DNA from 4 places in the Chryseobacterium sp. KCF3-3 genome. Region 2 is predicted to be linked to each of the others. Evidence: riboswitches for the same ligand, from Rfam matches in the RefSeq annotation. Region 2 holds a riboswitch; each other region holds the start of a gene.

Region 1 (5,121 bases), 860 kb from region 2:
CAATACTTTCCAGCTGAATAAAGCGAAGACATTCATGCTATTTGTCAATTACTGGAATAACCTTCCTTCCAGAGACGGATATTTTTCTATGAAAAACACAGCAAGTCTGGATGCAGGAATCAAAATGAGTTTTGCGGAAAAAGCCCTTCAGGTCAATCTTTCGGTGAGCGATATTTTCAGACAGTCCGGATTGAGAGCTGATATGTATTTTACTGATAATACACAATCTTTCAACAACTATTGGGATGCCAGAAGAATGAACCTCAGCATCACCTATAATTTTGGAAATCAGAAAGTAAAATCGAATAACAGGTCAGTCAATTTTGAAGAAAAAAACCGTGCCCAATAACTGCAAAAAGCTAAGCTTAGGGATTTTTCCCTGAGATAACCATCATCATATATAAAAAACGAAGCATTCTCAAAAGTGTCATTCTGAACACAGACTGAAAGTCTGCGAACGAAGTTCATAAATGTAGTGAAGAATCTCATATGTTTGGTTATCAACAAGATTCTTCCTTCGTCAGAATGACAAAAGCCAAATTGTTTGACTTTTGAGACGCTTCATTTTTTTGTTTAAATAATTTATAAATCATGTCAATATTTAGAATCTGAATTCAATTCTTGCAAACAAGAACCTTCCCCCTATACCGTACTGGGAAACCTGTCTGGAATACACAAACTGGTTATCAGCAGTTAATGAACTTATATTCGGGCTTTTAGAAGGCAGAATATTCAGGATGTTATTGCTCCCGATCGTTGCTGAAATATTTTTATTAAAATCATACCCTACAGATAAATCCGTCACAAAGCGGTTATTAAGAACAAAATGCTCTGTACTTCCTGTTACTCCGTCAAAATTAGCATCCAGAACATCTGCATCAGTTACTTTACCAAAGAAAGAATTACGCAGTACAAAGGTAAATCCGGAAACTCTTAAAGTATTCGATAAAGTAGCTTTTACACGAGGAACAGCTTCTTCAAAATACACTCTGTTGGGTTCTGAGAAATAATTATCAATCTGGCTTACCAATTTAGGTGACGCATGAATATCTCCGATTCTTTTGGTCTGATTAAAGTTGATTCCCAAATTATTCTCCAAAGAAATCCCCGATGAGATTTTTGAGTTCTGAGAAATCGTAATATCCAACCCTTTTGTCTGAGAGTCTACAGCATTGGCAAAAAAGTTGGCAGCGCTGGCTCTTGCCAGATCAAAGGCACTTTGCAATACCTGATCATCAGCATTGTTGATTTTATCCGGACGGAAAAACAGATCCGTAAGTACTACTCTGTCTTTAATCTTTATTAAATAAGCATCTGCGGTGAAAGTCAGGTTTAATGTTGGAATCTTCCATGTAATTCCTGTGCTGTAGGATTGTGAAGTTTCCTGTTTTAATTTCGGAATACCCAATGCCTGTGCGGCTTCAGAATTATTCCTAAAAGTACCAACCTGCGTAGTTTTTCCCTGCTGAATCAACGTAGATGTGGAGCTATAATAGATTTGAGCTAAAGAAGGCGCTCTGAATCCTGTAGAAACAGCACCTCTCCAGTTCAGGTTAGGAGCCAGCTTCACGTTGGTTGCCACTTTATAATTGAATGTAGATCCGAAGTCTGAATAATTCTCATATCGCAAAGCTCCTTCCAACAGCCAGCCATCAGTAACTTCCAGCTCTGCATCAGCATAAGCAGCAATACTGTTCCTATTTCCTGAAACGGCATTTTCCGGACTAAAGCCTGGAAAAACCTGTGCTCCCGCTGGCCTTACATTTCCGAAGAAGTCGGTTACCTTCTCATTTTCAGGAGTTTTAGCAGTTACCACACGTCCATAGATATCATAAGAAGCATAAGAATTTTCTTTTCCGGCATTCACTTTATAATTTTCATGTCGGTATTCTGCTCCGAATGCAATATTCAATCCTTTCAATATATCATATTTTTTTGAGAAGTCAAGATTGACGGTATTTTGTGAAAACTCAGATCCTCCGGCATCAAAGGTTCTTGGAGAATTGTCTGTCAAAGAAGCATTAAATGTATTGACAACCCCAAAACCAAAGGTATTTTTCCCGAAAGTATTACTGAAATCCACATTCCAGCCATTCCATTTTCCTTTAATTCCGGCAGCAAGAGAATAATCATTCACGGCTGCTTCAATCTGAGGAAGATATCCATTGGGAGTCACTGCATTGATGTTTCTCTCCGTATTTGGAAGTCTGTAAAATCCTCCGGCATTTCCAAGGCGGTAGCTATAGCCTCCAAATGAGTACACCTTCCAGTCATCATTCACAGGAATTTCAGAGTTGAAGAAGAGCTGGCCCGACTGCAGCTTAGACTGTCCCGCTCTTAGGCTGAAATCTTTTCTCTCCAGTCCTCTGTAATTAAGCTCCTGAGATGTAAAATCTTTACCTAATAATTTTTGAAGATCGGAAATGCTGTTGGCTCCTGAAATTTGAGATTGAAAATCAGTTCCAAAATAACCCACCTTAGCTGCATATTGTTTTATTGTATTGATAATCTGCTGAGTATTGGAAGTATTCGAAATATTTTTATACAAACCATCAATATTCACTCCATCCTGCAATGCTCTGTAATTAATTGCATTATAAGCATTGAAAATATCACCTTCTCTTACTCCGGCTCTGGAATAAGGATCACGATATTGTGCAGAACCTGTAATATTAATAAATCCCGTTTTTCCTATTTTAGCTCCATAATTAAGATCTACGGAAATAGTCTGTCCATCTACTCCTCCGGAGAAATTATTGGCAACAGGCGATGCGTATCCTCCCAGAAATACTTGTCCGGAAAGTCCTAATCTTTTTTTCAGGCCGAGATTGACAACTCCTGCAATGGCATCAGAACCATATTGAGCAGAAGCTCCGTCTCTTAAACCTCAATTTTTTCTAAAGCAAAGGCTGGAATAGCGTTAAGGTCAGTTCCCACAGAGCCTCTTCCCGGCGTAAGGGTAACATTAATCAATGAAGACTGGTATCTTCTTTTTCCATTGAGTAAAACCAAAACCTGATCCGGCCCCAACCCTCTTAAAAGTGCAGGGTCTACAAAGTCAGTTCCATCGTTCACCGTGTGTGAGGTGGATGAAAATGAAGGGACAATATAATTTAAAGCCTGACTGATATTGTTAGTGGGGCTTTGTTTTAAAATTTTCGATATGTTAATAATATCTACCGGAACGGGCGTATCTGTCAGTGATCTTCCTGAGCCTCTTGAACCGAGGATGACTACATCATCTATTTTTTTAGATTGTAAAGTGTCCGTCTGGGCGTAATAAAATGTAGAGATAAGCGCGATAGAAGGAACAAATATTTTTGTTTTGAAATTATGCATATTGTTTGTTGTTACTTTTTGTTGTTAAAAATTGTTTTTAAGCAATACAAATCCTGTAACCCTAAAATGTAAGGTTACCATTGATGTTCGGAATGTTTGTATTATTTTTTAGAAATAGAAAGTGCTAGCAGCAACAACACATGCGCATATAGAAATGGCATGAAAACATATCAGAATAATGAAGACTCACTTCATGATCTGAAGAATAAAAAATTACTGATGGAATGTGATTTCCCTTGTCTTTAAACATTGATTTTAACTTTAAAACAAAAATTCAAGATGGGGATAATGATAGAATGATAAACATTTTTTCCGGAAAATCCGGCTTATCGATTGCAGCACCTTGCTTGTTTTTGCAGGTTGCTATCCCATCTAGAGATTCTTGATAATTACCTGGCAAAGATATAATTATTTCGGAAATAAAAAAAATTTCAGCTTAATTTTTCGATTTTCACAATTTTATCGTAACAAATTTTGTTTTTCAGCGTCTAACCGGATATCAGTAAAACATTATGAAAAAAACGATTTTCGCTTTATCACTGGTAAGTTCTGTTTTTGTTTTCTCACAAGAAAAGAATACTACGGGTGCTAAAGAAAAACAAATAGAAGGTGTAGTTATCACCAAAACTAAAAAAGCCGTTGAACAAAAGGCCGACCGTACCATTTTTGACTTTTCTGAACAACCTCAGCTGAATAACGGAAACGTTCTGGAAGGAATTAAAAAACTTCCGGGACTTGTATCTACCGATATTGCAGGAATGATGTATCAGGGAAAAATGCTGGAAGTATATCTTAACGGAAGACCTCTGAATATTACGTCCAATGAATTGAACTCTTTCCTTGAAGGAATGCCTGCCAACTCTGTAGAAAGAATAGAAGTAATCACACAGCCCGGTGCTGAGTTTCCGGCTACTTCCGGAGGTGCCATCATGAATATCATTACTAATAAAAATGCCAACAAATATTTAACTGCTACGTATTCAGGAAATTATTCTTTCACGAATTATGATAAATACAGAAACAGGACGACCAATTCTGTTAATTTAAATGCAAGGAATAAATATTTCGGATGGCAGCTGAACGTAGGTCAAAACTATCGTGAAAGTATGCTAAATGGTCAACAAGACGAACTTTTGAGCAGCCATACCGATAGATACGCACGTGGATATTTTGCAAAATCAGGGTTAACTTTTGATTTGGGTCAGGACAGATTATTATTGAACTACGATATTTATCACAATAATAATGACAACTATACTTTAAGTAACGGTCATGGTGATTTGCCTTTCCAGAATAATCCAAAAGATTTAAGGGAAGCTTTTTATACATCTTCGGATGTTGCCCATACCAATAGTCTCAGACAGGAAGCTGTGGTAACGTATCAGAAACGTTTTGCAGATAAATCTCAAAAATTAGACTTCCAGTTTGGCTATACAAGATCAGACAGTAAATTTTCTCAGGACAATTTCTTTCAGGATGGTAATTTTGCAGCAGCACCCTATCTTCCTATCAATAGCCCTACCAATGGTTTAAAAGATATTCTGAACAATAAATCTGTAATGAATATTGCCAACTTCAAAGTAGATTATGCCCAACCTATCAAACTTCTTGATGGCGGAAAGGTAAGTTTTGGAGGATTATATGAAAGACAGGATTATGATACGGAAAGTTTTGGGCTGACTAACTTAGAATATCAAAGACAAACTGCTTCTACCTATTTGGAGTTTCAGGCTAAACTGAAAAAGTTTGACTTCACATTGGGTTCCCGTGCGGAAAACTATG
Region 2 (5,121 bases):
TTTTTACAAGTCTAAAAAGAAGTCTCCGGAATTGGTGAATGAATTTTCCGATCTTACAAAAAAAATATTGTTATGTAATGAATTGGAAAATTTTTCCGAATTAATGATGGTTCATGAGCATAAAATTGCCGATTTTCTTGAAATTCTCACAGTTAAGGAAAAATTATTCTCAGATTGCCCTTCATTTGTCAAAAGTTTGGGCGCTTGGGGCGGAGATTTTGTAATGAGTGCCAAATTTGGGGACTATAAGAACTATTTTTGGGAGAAAGGTTTTCCCACTGTTTTAGAATGGGAAAATATAATTGATTCGTAATCAAATAGTTGTGATCCTGTTTTTTTATTTGCCATTCTGACTTATATCAGTATATTTAAACCACCTTTAACAAATAATTAATATTATTTTTGTTGAAGTCAATAAAGAAATAGAAAATATAAGTAAAATGAAAAACACTAAAATCATCCAGGATTTAGAGAAATTAGGGATTAAAGGAAACTATGAAGTAGTGTATAATCCTTCTTACGAAGAATTATATCAGGCTGAAGTTTCTCCTGAAAATCAGGGGTTTGAGCAAGCTGAGCTTACGGAGTCTGGCGCAGTATCAGTAAAAACAGGAATTTTCACAGGTCGTTCACCTAAAGACAGATATATTGTTCAGGATGATGTTACAAGAGATACAATTTTCTGGGATGGTAAAGTAAACTTACCTACAACTGCAGAAATTTTCGGTTCTTGTAAAGAACTAGTGATGAATCAGCTTTCTGAAGCTAAGAAAATCTATGTAGTAGATGCATTTTGTGGTACAAATGCAGATACAAGACTTAAAGTAAGATTTATCGTTGAAGTAGCATGGCAGGCACATTTCGTGACCAATATGTTTATCCGTCCTTCTCACTACGAACTTGAAAACTTCGGTGAGCCGGATTTCACTGTAATCAACGGATCAAAAACAACCAACCCGAACTGGGAAGCTCAGGGATTACACTCTGAAAACTTTATCATGTTCAACCTTACTGAAAAACTACAGATCATCGGAGGTACCTGGTACGGAGGTGAGATGAAGAAAGGGATGTTTGCTATGATGAACTATTACCTTCCATTAAAAGGTATGGCTTCTATGCACTGTTCTGCAAACGTAGGTGAAAAAGGTGATGTTGCTTTGTTCTTTGGTCTTTCAGGAACAGGTAAAACTACTTTATCAGCAGATCCTAAAAGATACCTTATCGGAGACGATGAGCACGGATGGGATAATAACGGAGTATTCAACTATGAAGGAGGATGCTACGCTAAAGTAATTGACTTATCAGAAGAAAAAGAACCGGATATTTTCAGAGCTATCAAAAGAGATGCACTTCTTGAAAACGTTGTCGTGAACAATGGAGTAGCAGATTATACTGACGGATCTATCACAGAAAATACAAGAGTTTCTTATCCAATCTATCATATCAACAAAATTGTATTGCCTTCTAAAGCAGGTCATGCTAAGAAGATTGTTTATCTTTCTGCGGATGCATTCGGAGTACTTCCTCCGGTTTCTATCCTGAATGAAGATCAGGCTCAATACCACTTCCTTTGCGGTTATACTTCAAAATTAGCCGGAACTGAAAGAGGAATTACAGAACCACAACCATCTTTCTCACCTGCATTTGGTGAAGCGTTCCTTACATTACACCCAACAATGTATTCTAAAACATTGATCGGTAAAATGCAGGAGCACGGAGCTAAAGCATATTTGGTAAATACAGGATGGAACGGTACTGGAAAGAGAATTTCTCTGAAAGATACAAGAGCAATCATTGATGCCATCATTGACGGTTCTATTGACAATGCTCCTAAAACTCAGGTTCCAATTATGAACCTTGAGATTCCTGCTGAATTGCCAAACGTTTCTACAGGTATTTTAGATCCTAGAGATACTTATGAGAATGCTTCAGAATGGGAAGAAAAAGCAAAAGATCTTGCTTCAAGATACATCAAGAACTTTGAACAGTACTGTGATACTGAAGAAGGTAAGAAATTAGTAGCTTCAGGACCTCAATTACAGGAACAAACTATCTAATAGTTACCAATTAACATACAAAAAGCCTCATCATCGATGAGGCTTTTTTTTATTCATATTTTTTACAGTTCTCAATCAGCTTGTTTTGTTCATCCAATTTTAGGATAGTTGATTTGATCGATTCTTCTGTGAGATATTTTATAATCATAAAGTGTTTTGAAGAAAAGTAAGGCTCTCCATTCAATATTTTATCTAAATACTGTGGGGTAGTGAAGGTCATCCAATATTTTGTTTTGTCGGAAAATTCAATGGTTACTTCTATAGTATCAGATTCAATATTTTCGATTTCATCATCAATATGAATAGAAGTTATTTCCGGTTCATTGTTTACACTAAAATAAAAATCAGAATACCACCTCAGTCTTCCTTCGTCATTCCAGATTCTTATATTTTCAATATTTATTTCTTCAATGATATAGGATTTTCTTTTCGTCAATTGCCCGGAATATATTCCAATGTCTTTACAGTAAACCTTATCATTTATCTTCATAAATTACGCTCTTACTATCCATAATTATCTGTGAAAATCTGTGCAATTCGTGGGAAAAGTATAAGCAACAAAATTACTTCAAGCTCAATAAAGCCAATCTATATCCATCCATTCCAAAGCCAGATAAAACCGCATCCGTATTAGCTGCCGTTACAGATTTTTGTCGGAATTCTTCTCTTTTATAAATATTGCTGATATGAACTTCTACTTTTGGCTTACGAATGTTTTTCAAGCAATCAGCAATTGCATAAGAATAATGGGTAAAAGCTCCCGGGTTAATTATCACAGCATCAAAATCATCCTCCTGAAGCCTGTTGATAAGCTCTCCTTCAATATTAGACTGGTAATATTTTAATTCATGAGTCTGAAACTCGGATCTTAAATTTTCCAAATAGCTTTCCATAGAAACATTTCCATAGATTTCCGGTTCTCTTGTGCCTAACAGATTGAGGTTAGGGCCATTGATGATCAAAACTTTCATACCATAAAATTAAAAACTTTTTTTAATTAACCGTCAAAAATTTCAGTTTAGATTAACTTTCGTGCCATTGAATTATTGATAATGATATTTATCATGTTTAAGAAAGTGGTAAAGCTTGTAACTCTTTACTGTAATGGATTTTATTAAAAAATTAAGTTAATTTTTGAAAATTTATCATGAAAAATAAATAAGTCTACTTGTTTTGTAGACTAAAAGTTTCTAGCTTTGCAGTCATATTTCGATCGGCTTATAAAGAAAGATGGAGGGAACTGACCCTGTGAAATCTTAACAACCTACCCGTGGGGCAAGGTGTTACGTTCAGCCTTTTAAGGAAAAATAAGCATTTGGTTTATCGCATTTATCGATGCCCTTTGCTGACTTTTCTGCAAAGGGCTAAATTTTAATATATGATAAATAAAATTGATTATGATTAGCAAAAATTTATTCAATTCTAAAGCTTGGATACCTCCGGTGGCTGCATTTTTCCTGGGAATAACCAGCGTTAATGCGCAGAATTCCAAGCCGAAAAAAGATAGCCTTCATGAAAAGGAGATTGATGAAGTAGTAGTGGTAGCCTATGGAAAAGCTAAAAGAAATAGCTATACCGGTTCTGTAGCTACCATTTCCAGTGATAAGATTAATAACAGACCCGTAACGAATATTACCAAAGCATTAGAAGGGCAGGTAGCAGGGATCCAGACAACCAGTGCATCAGGGCAGCCAGGTGCTGTTTCTACTATCAGAATCAGGGGAATTGGCTCAATCAGTGCTTCCAGTGATCCTTTATACGTTGTAGACGGAATTCCTTTCGATGGAAATCTGAACTCCATCAGTCCAAGCGATATTGAATCTATCAGTGTTTTGAAAGATGCTACAGCAAGTGCTTTGTATGGTTCAAGAGGAGCAAACGGAATTATTATCATTACCACAAAATCAGGTAAGAAAGGAGAAGCCAGGGTTAATTTTAATATCAGTCAGGGATTCTCCGGAAGAGCTGTAAAAGACTATGAACAGGTAAGCACAGATCAGTACTTTCAATTATACTGGGAAGCTTTGAGAAACGGATATCAGTCCGGAAAAGTTTCTTCTCAGCAGGCTGCACAAATGGCGACGGATAATCTTGTTTCCACACTTGGTATTAATCCCTATGGAACTGCTTACCCTAAGCCGGTAGGAACAGATGGAAAACTATTACCAGGTGCGTCACCGCTTTGGAATGATCACTGGAGAGATATTTTACAGAGAGTGGCTTCAAGAAATCAGGTGGATCTTGATATCAGTGGAGGAAGTGATAAAAGCAATTACTTTTTTTCACTAGGATATCTGGATGATAAAGGTATGGCGATTGAATCAGGATATAAAAGATACAATACCCGACTGAAAATCAATTCAGAGGTAAAGAAATGGCTGAATGTTGGAGTTAACTTAAATTATACAAACAGTGTTCAGCAGGCACCAACTTCTTCAGATTCCAAGGCGAGCAATATCATCAATGCTGCACGGTTTATTCCTTCATTTTATCCCTATTATGAAAGAAATGCTGATGGAACTTATGTCTTAGATGCCGACGGAAACCCTGTTTATGATTTTGGAAAATACAGACCTACGAATGCGCTTCAGAATCAGAATGCTGCTGCAACTTTGCCATTAGATAAAAACGAGAATAAAGAAGATAACTTTTCAGGAAAAGGATTCATGGAATTCACTTTCTTACCGGAACTGAAATTCAAGACAAGCTTCTCTGTTGATTTGGTGAACTACAATGGTCATTATTATTCAAACCCATTGTTGGGACAAGGGGCTGAAATTGGAGGTTCAGTGACGAAAACCAATACCAGAACACTTTCCTATACAACCAGCAATATTCTGACATATGATAAAAAGTTTGGAAAGCATCACGTTAATGCATTAGCAGGACATGAATTCTATAAATATGATTATCAGACGATTTCCGGAACAAGAAGTCAGTTCTCCCTGCCTTACTACTATGAGCCGGATGCTGCTTCTCTACTGGGAAGTTTCAGTGGAAACAGTAATAAATTAAGCTTATTAAGTTTTCTGGGAAAAGTAGAGTATGATTATAACAATACTTA
Region 3 (5,121 bases), 790 kb from region 2:
CTTACCGGAATTCCTTTTGCATTTCCGGCGGATAATGGTCTCCAAATGGAGGTATGCTTTGCAAAAGCCTGTGTTAATCTTGATCCTACCCACAGATAACCACTGATGGTTGCAATGAGCTGCAGCGCAATAAAAATATTGACGATCTTTCCAAAAGCCGGTCCCAGCATATTGACAGCCGCTTCTCCCATCACATCTTCTTTTCCTGCCAGTTGACTTACAGGTGCATGTTTCAGCATAATATAATTCACCAGAATATAGCTTACCGTTACGAAAACAGTTCCGATGATGAGTGATTTGGGAAGATTTTTCTGAACATCTTTTATTTCTCCAGCGATATAAGATGCCGAATTCCAGCCTGTGTAGGAATAGGTTACAAATACCAGAGACGTAGCAAATGCGGGAAGCATGATCTCATTCTGCCAGCAGTCACTGAAATTGATACTGTTGCCTATCTGTGGTGAATCTGAAATTCCTACCCCAAGAATAACCAGTACAATAATAAAGGCTATCTTAATGAATGTAAAAAAGTTATGAAATCTGCTGGATGTTTTCAGGCTGAACGATAACGCAATGGCAACCAGGAAAATCGCTGCAATTGCAAATCCGTTTCCAAAAGAATACTCAAATACGGAAAGGTATTTCGACATGGCCAATGCAGCCAGCGCTACCGGAGAGGAAAACCCGATGATGAGTGAAACCCAGCTTATCAGATATCCGAATATGGGATGATAGGTTTCTGTGAGATAAATAAAATCGCCTCCGTTTCCTTTAAAATGGGAGCCCAATTCTGCGTAGCAAAATGCTCCAAATAAAGCGAGAACTCCTCCTATACTCCATAGCAGGAATATGCTGTAGGTATTGGTGATATCGGATAACTGAAATCCCAGGGTGGTAAAAATCCCTGTTCCGATCATATTGGAAACGACGATGGCTGCTGCTGTTTTCCAGCCAATCTGATGTGAGGTAGTACTCATTTACTGATTAAAAATTAAAATTAAGCCTTCCGAAGAAATAATTCCCCAGTGTTCCCATCTGGACCGGTGCATATTTGAATACTCCATAATATGAATTTTCATAAATCTGGCGGTCCGGGAAGACATCAAATACATTGTTAGCTCCTACCGTAAAATTGATGTTTTTTGTGAAATCATACCCAACACTAATGTCAGTAACTATCTTTGGTGAGAATTCCTGCACGTCTCCAAACGGATAGCCATCTCTTATTACTTTACCAAAATAGGTATTTCTTACGAGAAAATTGAACTTCCCGATTCCATAATTTAATCCTAATGAAGCTTTTATTTTGGGTGAAAGGGTTTCAATGATGTTGATCTGATCCGGACCAAAAAACTGTTCCTGAGGCGTTCCTAAGTTTTCCGGAAAATGGAAATCTGTGATTTTGGTTTCAGTATAGTTTCCAGCAAGATTGATATTTAATTTTCCATTGCCAAGAATCCAGTCATAGGTTACTACGACATCAACTCCTTTTGTTTCGGTATCGATAGCATTGGCAAAAAATCTTCCGCTCTCTACCTCATTTCCCTGTCCTACTATCGCTGGATCTGACAATCTTGGATCTGTTATATTTCCGGTAATAACGATTCTGTCTTTTACTTTAATGATATATCCATCTACGGTTATCAACAGTCCTTTTACAGGTTTTAAAGTAAATCCGGCACTTCCGTTTACAGAGGTTTCCTGTTTAAGTTTATCAAATCCGAGAATTTCAGCAGCTTTGCTGTCATTGCTAAAGATTCCCTTTGTGACAATCTTCTCGCCTGAAGTAGAAATATCAGCATAAGAGTTATTAAAATACTGCTGTTGCAATGATGGTGCTCTGAATCCTGTTCCTACCGCAGCTCTTACCGCATAGTTTTTTACAAATTCATATCGTACCGCAAGTTTTCCGTTCAGTGTATTTCCAAAATCTGAATAATTTTCAAATCTTGCCGCCGCATCAATATTTAATTTTTTATCTAAATCATAGGAAACATCTGCATATACTGCGGTGGAATGCCTGTCTTTCTTCAATGCATTATTGGGAGAAAATCCGATAAAAGATTGAGATCCTCCCGCACCAAGCACTGTTGATCCTTCAGTGGCAACGTTTCCATTGATGTCATATTGGGTATAAGAAGCTTCATCACCTGCCTTGATCTGGTATTGTTCAAATCTGAATTCTCCTCCAAATGCAATATTGAAACGGTTTATATTTTTGGAAACATCAAGATTAATGGTATTTTGAAGAAAGCTATGCGCTCCGGCATAAAAACGGGTTGGAGATTTTGCTCCCAAAGAAGCATTATTCGTATTGTTTACATTATAATTGAAGGTATTGCTTCCAAAGGTATTACTAAGGTCAAAAAACCAGTCGTTAACATTATATTTTGCTCCTACAGCATAAGAAACATCGTATACCTGAGAGGCCAGAGTAGCCTGAAATCCGTTCGGGTAAATGGACGAAACTACATTAGATTTTTCGCTCGGAAGTCTTCTGAAACCAAAACCATTTCCTTCTTTGATGCTGAATCCTCCAAAAGAATACACTTTAAAATTGTCATTAAAAGGATATTCTGAATTGAAAAACAGCTGTCCCTGTCTGATCTGGGCATCTCCGATCTGAAAATTAAAATCATCACGCGTTAATCCTCTTTTTGCAAGTTCTGCATCATCTGCGGCTCTGGCAGCTTTTATGGCTTCTGCGTCCCCTGCAAATTCATAGGCAAAATTATCTCCGAAAATATCCAGGTCGTGATTTTGCGTTCTAGTGGTTTTTCCTCTGTGACTTAGCTGTAATGAAAGATTAATATAGCCTTCTTTCTTTCCTAATGAGGCTCCATAATTAACTCCTGCCTGGTAAGTATCACCATCATTTCTTCCGGTTAATCCATAGGTAAGGCTTGCCGAAGCTCCCGTATTTTTCTTAAGAATTATATTGATTACTCCTGCAATGGCATCAGAACCATATTGTGCAGCAGCTCCGTCTCTTAACACTTCTATCCTATCAATTGCAATTACGGGAATAGTGCTCAGATCTGTTCCTACAGAGCCATTTCCTACCGTATTCTGATAATTTACCAAAGACGTAGAATGCCTTCTTTTTCCGTTAAGCAAAACCAAAACCTGATCGGGTCCCATTCCTCTTAAAGTTACGGGATCAATATGTTCTGTACCATCTGAAGCAGACTGTCTCACTGCATTAAACGATGGAATCACATAATTCAGAAGATCCTGAGCAGTCATTTGCGGAGAACTTCTCTGGATTTTATCGATGTTGATTACATCTACAGGAACTGGTGTCTCCAGTTTTGTTCTTTTGACATTACGGTTTCCGACGATGATAATATCTTCGATCTCTTTTCCTTTTTCCTCACTTTCCTGAGCAGCGACCAGAATTGCTCCAAGCAATAATACAGCTGTGCTTAATTTTTTCATTTTGTTCTTGCCAATTAATAATACGAATCTGACGGATCTTTCCGCAGATACACAAGACATCAAGAAATGGAATTCATATAGAGTATTGACTTCACTTATCTCCCCCTAAGGGTTGGAATTAGCACCTTTACACTTCTGGAAACGTGTAGGTTGCTAAGGTTTCACCGGGCCAAATCCCTCCACCTTTCTTGATAAATCTACTGCAAAAGTAGACTATTTTTTTAAATGTACAAAAAAAGGCAAATCTGCTCTGCTGCAAATTTGCCTTTTATTATTTTATAGAACTTGTTTACACTTTTATTTTTGAACCATTAAGATTTAATAAGAGTTTAAGAGTATTAAGATAAGCTTCGCTTTAAGCTTAAAAATCAGAATGATCCATCTTAACGATACTTTATTTCTCAAATAGCTCTTAATGGATCAATATACTATAAATCAACAACTTTATAATTTTTTTTTATTGAATCATCATCTTTTGAATCGCTATTCCTGTGTCTGATTTCAGCTGTACCAGATAGGTTCCTGCCGGATAACTAACTTTCATATTATAAGCTCCGTTCTCTTTATCCAGTTTAAAAGAATCCATTCTTTTACCGGTCATATCAAAAATTGAAATCTCACCATTTTTTGCTTTACTGAAAACCAGTTTAGCGATTCCGTTTCGAACCGGATTATCTGCAATCTGAAGGGATAATTTGTTGGTTGCAGTGGTATCTACTGTTGATAGAGCGCCAGCATAATTTCCAAAGATCCTGAATTCTCCTGGCTGTAAAGTGATCGGAGTTGTTGTGGAAGCTATATTCGAAATACTGTTGTCCATCAGATTCTGCCATTGACCTGTGTAAGGAAAATAAGGCACAACATTCTGCGCGGAAGTAGTATAATTGGCCAACACTACCACATTCTTTATTCCTGTTGTAATAGCGGCATCATACACATAAATTCTTGTGATCAGGCCGGTAGGATCGTTCGTAAGGTTATTGGATTCTATACTGTAGGTTTTAGATTTAAAAACCTGATGGGTATTTCTGATATTGATGATTTTTGCCCATGTATCATATACTGCCTTTCTGTTTGCATTGGTATCATATCCTAAAGTGAATGCAACAGGTTTCTCATCGGTTCTACATCCATTGTCTATAGTACCATTCGCACATCTGTTGATACTGAATTCATATCCTAATTCTCCAAACTGCCAGATCATTTTCGGACCAGGAATGGTAAAGAAGGTTGCACCGAAAGTTTTCATTCTTTCAAGAGCGGTATTCAGATCTTTCACATTATAACTTCCATTGATTGCGCCATAGGCAAGGTTTTTAAACATCAATCTTTCTTCGTCATGGCTTTCTCCATAGCCTACAGCACTCATATTGGTGAAGCCGTGAAGACTGTGATTCATGCGGTCATAATTGCTATTTTCCTGATATCCCATTGTATTCTGATTGTAAGGGTCTGTCTGTTTATTCCAAAGCATAACTCCTTTTCCTTCTGCAATTCTGTAGTTGGCCCATTGCTGCTCTTCTGCATCTGTTCCCAGATGTTCGAAGATCATATAAGAATTGGGGTCAATGGCCCATTGTTTGTCAGCATAATTTTTCATGATATCCACTCTGTCCTGCTGATAGGCATTGGTACAGGCCTCATCGTTTTCAGAACAGCTTTGCGTAAACCCTTTGGTTAAAT
Region 4 (5,121 bases), 180 kb from region 2:
GATCCGGTTCTGTGTATCCTTTTTCCAGCGCTTCGTTGATGATGGTTGAGAATTTATCATCTCTCAAAGAAAAATTGTTGAACACATAGCTTAATGTTCCTGAGAACACACCTTTGATTCTTGTAATATTTTCTCCTGAAAGGTGTAATAATTTGATGGTATCAATTAACGGTAAACCAGCCCCCACATTGGTTTCATACAGATAACGTCTGTTGTTTTTACTCAACGTATATCTTAGTTTTCTGTATTCTTCTATCGGAAGGGTATTGAAAATCTTGTTGGAAGACACCAGATCGAATCCGTTTTCTGCCAAAGCATGATAGTTTTTCACAAAATCTTTGCTTGCTGTGTTATCCACAACAATCAGATTCTCCAGTTGATTTTCCTTAGAGAAGTTGATTAATTCTTCTACATTTGATGGATGTTCTGCTGTTAAAACCTCATCACTCCAATTGGCATCGAATCCTTTTTTGTTGAAGGCAATTTTCTTAGAGTTGGCTACTGCAACTACTTTAAGATCTATTTTTTTACGTTTTTTAATTTCTTCTGCAGATTCCAAAACCTGTTGAATCAATGTTTTTCCTACATTTCCGTGGCCAATGATAGCCAGATGAACGGTCTTCGGCTTTTTGAAAATTTCAGATTCTATGATGTTTCTTGTTTTTTCATCCTGAGAAGAAGTCACTACGATATTGACTCTGTTTTCTCCTGCTACCTGATTCAAAAGCAATGGGAAAACATTGTTTCTTGCCAGTTCTGCAAAGACTTTATTGAAGTCTTCTGCAACAAAACCAATCACAGAAACATTATTAATACTATAAATTTGGGAAACTTTTCCAGATTTTCTTTCTGCTTCGAATTCATCAATAAGACAAGCCACTGCTTTCTCTGCATCATTTTCTTGAACCAGAATTGAAATTCCGTTTTCTATGGCTTGCTGAGAAATTACGCCTACACTGATACGCGCCAAAGTAAGCGCTTTAAAAATTCGTCCGTCAATCCCGATTTCTCCCAGGAAATCTTCTCCTTCAAATTTGACGATTGATCTGTTCTTCAAAAATTTTATTTCGTTAGCATTTTTCATTACTTCTATAAAATGTTTTTAATGATATTATTTAATTGTTGATATTCCATTAGGAAGGCATCATGCCCGTGTATAGATTGGATCTCGTGATAAGAAACATCCTTATTTTTCTCTTTTAAGTTTTCAAAACACATTCGGATTTCAGAAGCCGGAAAGAATAAGTCTGTATCTACGGAGATCATGTGCATTCGTGCCTGTATGTTCTCCAGTGCTTCTTCAGCAACGTTTATATTCATCAGGAGATGGTTCATCAGCTTGTATGCTTTTAAACTAAACCTTTCGTTTAGTGCATTACCATGATAAACCAGCCAGTCTTCTGATTCCAGGCGTTTTTTTTCCTGGTTATATTGGTTTTGAAATCTGTCATTGAGTGACTGTGGAGTTCTATAACACAACATAGCATGAATTCTTGCTTTCTGTAATGGTTCCTCTTTATCATTCAATAAAAATTTCTGAACCAGACACTGTGCATGAAGCCAATCGTGTGTTCTATAGTCACAGGCTATTGGAATAAATATTTCTGCGAGATCCGGCTGCTTGGCAAGCATTTCCCAGGCAATCCCTCCTCCCAGAGAGCCTCCGATAATGGCATATAAATTTTTGATATGTAAAGCTTCAAGTCCTTTCAGAAATATCGCTGCGATATCTGCAGGAGTGAAGTTTTCATAGTCTTCAATTAAAAAATCGTCGTATCCGTTTCCGGGTATATTAAAACACAGAACAGTATATTGATCAGTATCAACAACCTGATTTTTTCCTACCAATTGTTTCCACCAGCCTTTTTCTCCGGATACGTTTGAATTTCCGGTAAGAGCATGATTGATTAAAATGATAGGGGCTGTAAACAGATCTTTCCCAAAAAGCTGATAGCTTAACGGGATATGGTATTCCTTTTGGGAATAAGTTTGATACGTAAGATTAATATAGTTTAGTTCTGTTTTCAATTCTATTAAATTTTAATACAATTGAAAATGCCACAGGAAATGGCTGAAAAGAACTTCAGTAAGTTATCTGTCCAAAATTATTTGGTAGAACGTAGCACCTTCTTTGCTTGCGCAAAGGGTTGCTAAGGTTTCATAGGGTCTAATCCCTCAACCTTTCTTGATAACATTTTCAATATTTGAATGAACGAATGGTGCAAAGGTAGTTCTTTTCTTTTAATTTCAAAAAAAAATTATTTTAATATTTAAAAAAGCCCTTAAATACAAGTATTTCAAGAGTATATTAATAATTCTTCAGATGAAAAAAATTGGAATTACTTATCAAAAAAACTAACTTCGTATGGAAAAATGATGAGATATGACCGCCGAAAAAGATAGATTACAAGATACCAAATGGAAAAACTGGGGACCTTATGTAAGCAACCGGCAGTGGGGAAATGTACGCGAAGATTATAGCCCGAACGGGAATGCCTGGAATTTTACCAACCATAATAATGCAGAAAGCTATGCCTACCGATGGGGTGAAGAAGGAATTGCCGGAATTTCTGATGTAAAGCAACTTTTATGTTTTGCTTTTTCGTTTTGGAACAAGAAAGACAAAATGGTAAAGGAAAGATTCTTTGGATTGAGCAATCCTCAGGGAAATCATGGGGAAGACATCAAAGAAATCTTTTATTATCTGGATAATACACCTACTCATAGCTATATGAAAATGGTGTATAAATATCCGATCAATGAATTTCCTTACGATGACCTTGTTGCAGAAAACGGGAGACGCAGTAAAAAGGAACCGGAATATGAGATTTTCGATACCGGAATTTTTGATAATGATGAGTATTTTGATATTTTTATAGAATACTGTAAAGCCGATCACAATGATATTCTTGCCAGAGTAACGGTCTGTAACCGAAGTCAGCATGAAGCCCCTATTCTGGTAGCGCCTACCGTATGGTTCAGAAACAACTGGAAATGGGGATATAATACGTATAAAGCAGAAATCAATGCTTCTCATGACGGAAGTATCAATATTGGCCATGACAGTATTTCAATCAAAAAACTTTATTCCCGAAATACCAATGCACAAAGCGTATTTTGTGATAACGAAACCAATAATTCTAAGCTTTATGGAGCTCCTGCAGCTGAAAATACTTATTTCAAAGATGGGATCAATAATTTCATTACTCATAAAACCAATACGGTAAATCCTGAAAAAAAGGGAACAAAAGCTTCTTTTCTGATTGATGAGCTTATTGGTGCTGGGGAATCCAAAGTTTTTGAATTCAGATTATGTCCGGATGAAGCTGATGAACCTTTTGAAAAGTTTGATGAAATATTCAATATACGAGAGGCTGAAGCTGAAGAGTTTTATAAAGAAATTCAGAATGACACCGTCAACGAAGATGAAAGAAATGTGCAGAGACAGGCTTTTGCCGGACTTCTCTGGAACAAACAGTTCTATCATTACAATATCGGAAAATGGCTGAAAGGTGATCCCAACTTTGAAGCTCCAAGAAATTTCAACGAATATGTAAGAAATACGGAATGGAATCATCTCCACAATAAGGATATTATTTCCATGCCCGATAAATGGGAGTATCCATGGTATGCAACGTGGGATCTGGCATTTCACTGTGTACCATTTTCTATCATCGATGCTGAATTTGCCAAGGGACAGCTTTTGCTGCTTACGAAAGAATGGTATATGCATCCTAACGGACAGCTTCCAGCCTATGAATGGAATATGAGTGATGTGAATCCGCCCGTACATGCGTGGTCATGCTTCCGTGTTTTCAAAATTGATGAAAAAACTAATGGAAAACCGGATTTATTATTCTTAGAAAAAGTATTCCAGAAACTGCTTCTTAATTTCACCTGGTGGGTAAACCGAAAAGATAAAAATGGGAAAAACATCTTTGGTGGTGGTTTCCTTGGTCTCGATAATATCGGAGCTTTTGACCGGAATATGGAATTAAAGGACGGCCAACACCTTGAACAGGCAGACGGAACAAGCTGGATGGCGATGTATGCCCTGAATATGATGCGCATTGCAATGGAGCTTGCCCAGTATTATCAGGTTTATGAAGATATGGCGATCAAGTTTTTTGAGCATTATCTTTATATCGCGGAAGCTATGGAAAACCTGGGTGAAGGCACAAAAGGTCTTTGGAATGAAGAAGACGGATTCTTCTATGATGTACTACAGCTTGGAAACGGAGACAGTGTTTCTTTAAAATTAAGAAGTATTGTCGGTTTGATTCCGATGTTTGCCGTTGAGATTGTAGACCACCGCTTACTGGAAAAGATGCCGAATTTCAGAACCCGAATGGAATGGATCTTAAAGAACAAGCCGGAATTGACCAAACTTGTTTCTCACTGGGACGAGGAAGGACAAGGCCGGAAACACCTGATGAGCATCCTCCGAAAAAACAGACTGACAAAGGTTCTGACCAGAATGCTTGATGAAAATGAATTCCTTAGTTCTTACGGAATCCGTGCCATGTCCAAAGTATATGAGGAAAATCCTTTTGTCTTCTCTGTACATGGATCTGAAAATATGGTCTACTATACACCTGCAGAAAGTGACAGCCGTATGTTTGGCGGAAACAGCAACTGGCGCGGTCCAATTTGGTTTCCAATCAATTTTCTGATTGTGGAAAGCCTTCAGCGTTTCCATTATTACTATGGAAACAGTCTGAAAGTAGAACTCCCAACGGGAAGTGGAGATAAAAGAAATCTTGATGAAGTGGCTCAGAATATCAGCAAAAGACTTTGCTCTCTGTTTTTAAAGGATGAACATGGACAAAGAGCTTTCAACGGAGGTAATCCAAAATTCAATTATGATGAACATTTCAGAGATTATATTACTTTCTTTGAATATTTCCATGGAGATAATGGCCGTGGCGTAGGTGCTTCCCATCAAACAGGATGGACTGCCACTGTGGCAAAATTGATAAAACCAAGACTCACCTTTTAATAAGCAATGAGTAATTGGTAATGAGTAATAAAAAAGCCGGATAAATCATCCGGCTTTTTATATTTTTAGATAAGAGATTAAATTTTTTCTCCGTTCACATATACTTCGTATCCGATTTCTAC

What was found. Region 2 has a riboswitch for S-adenosylmethionine ahead of ACKTTZ_RS10100 (SusC/RagA family TonB-linked outer membrane protein). Riboswitches for the same ligand answer to the same signal wherever they lie in the genome.
Region 1: another riboswitch for S-adenosylmethionine. It lies ahead of ACKTTZ_RS06245 (TonB-dependent receptor plug domain-containing protein); the one in region 2 lies ahead of ACKTTZ_RS10100 (SusC/RagA family TonB-linked outer membrane protein).
Region 3: another riboswitch for S-adenosylmethionine. It lies ahead of ACKTTZ_RS06585 (TonB-dependent receptor plug domain-containing protein); the one in region 2 lies ahead of ACKTTZ_RS10100 (SusC/RagA family TonB-linked outer membrane protein).
Region 4: another riboswitch for S-adenosylmethionine. It lies ahead of ACKTTZ_RS10960 (alpha/beta fold hydrolase); the one in region 2 lies ahead of ACKTTZ_RS10100 (SusC/RagA family TonB-linked outer membrane protein).

What each region holds. Positions count from the first base shown of each region.
Region 1 covers NZ_AP035792.1:1,398,542-1,403,662, forward strand. The annotation lists gene ACKTTZ_RS06235 (TonB-dependent receptor domain-containing protein) at 1-349, shown strand, start outside; gene ACKTTZ_RS06240 (TonB-dependent receptor plug domain-containing protein) at 602-2,575, opposite strand; gene ACKTTZ_RS06245 (TonB-dependent receptor plug domain-containing protein) at 2,881-3,339, opposite strand; SAM-I-IV-variant riboswitch at 3,636-3,733, opposite strand; gene ACKTTZ_RS06250 (TonB-dependent receptor domain-containing protein) at 3,852-5,121, shown strand, end outside.
Region 2 covers NZ_AP035792.1:2,257,814-2,262,934, forward strand. The annotation lists gene ACKTTZ_RS10080 (GYDIA family GHMP kinase) at 1-313, shown strand, start outside; gene pckA (phosphoenolpyruvate carboxykinase (ATP)) at 441-2,057, shown strand; gene ACKTTZ_RS10090 (hypothetical protein) at 2,107-2,547, opposite strand; gene ACKTTZ_RS10095 (type II 3-dehydroquinate dehydratase) at 2,621-3,028, opposite strand; SAM riboswitch class I at 3,273-3,371, shown strand; gene ACKTTZ_RS10100 (SusC/RagA family TonB-linked outer membrane protein) at 3,455-5,121, shown strand, end outside.
Region 3 covers NZ_AP035792.1:1,471,348-1,476,468, forward strand. The annotation lists gene ACKTTZ_RS06580 (APC family permease) at 1-977, opposite strand, end outside; gene ACKTTZ_RS06585 (TonB-dependent receptor plug domain-containing protein) at 985-3,438, opposite strand; SAM riboswitch class I at 3,531-3,636, opposite strand; gene ACKTTZ_RS06590 (alpha-amylase family glycosyl hydrolase) at 3,896-5,121, opposite strand, start outside.
Region 4 covers NZ_AP035792.1:2,438,913-2,444,033, reverse strand. The annotation lists gene ACKTTZ_RS10965 (ACT domain-containing protein) at 1-1,084, opposite strand, end outside; gene ACKTTZ_RS10960 (alpha/beta fold hydrolase) at 1,090-2,028, opposite strand; SAM riboswitch class I at 2,089-2,195, opposite strand; gene ACKTTZ_RS10955 (MGH1-like glycoside hydrolase domain-containing protein) at 2,384-4,999, shown strand; gene ACKTTZ_RS10950 (OsmC family protein) at 5,077-5,121, opposite strand, start outside.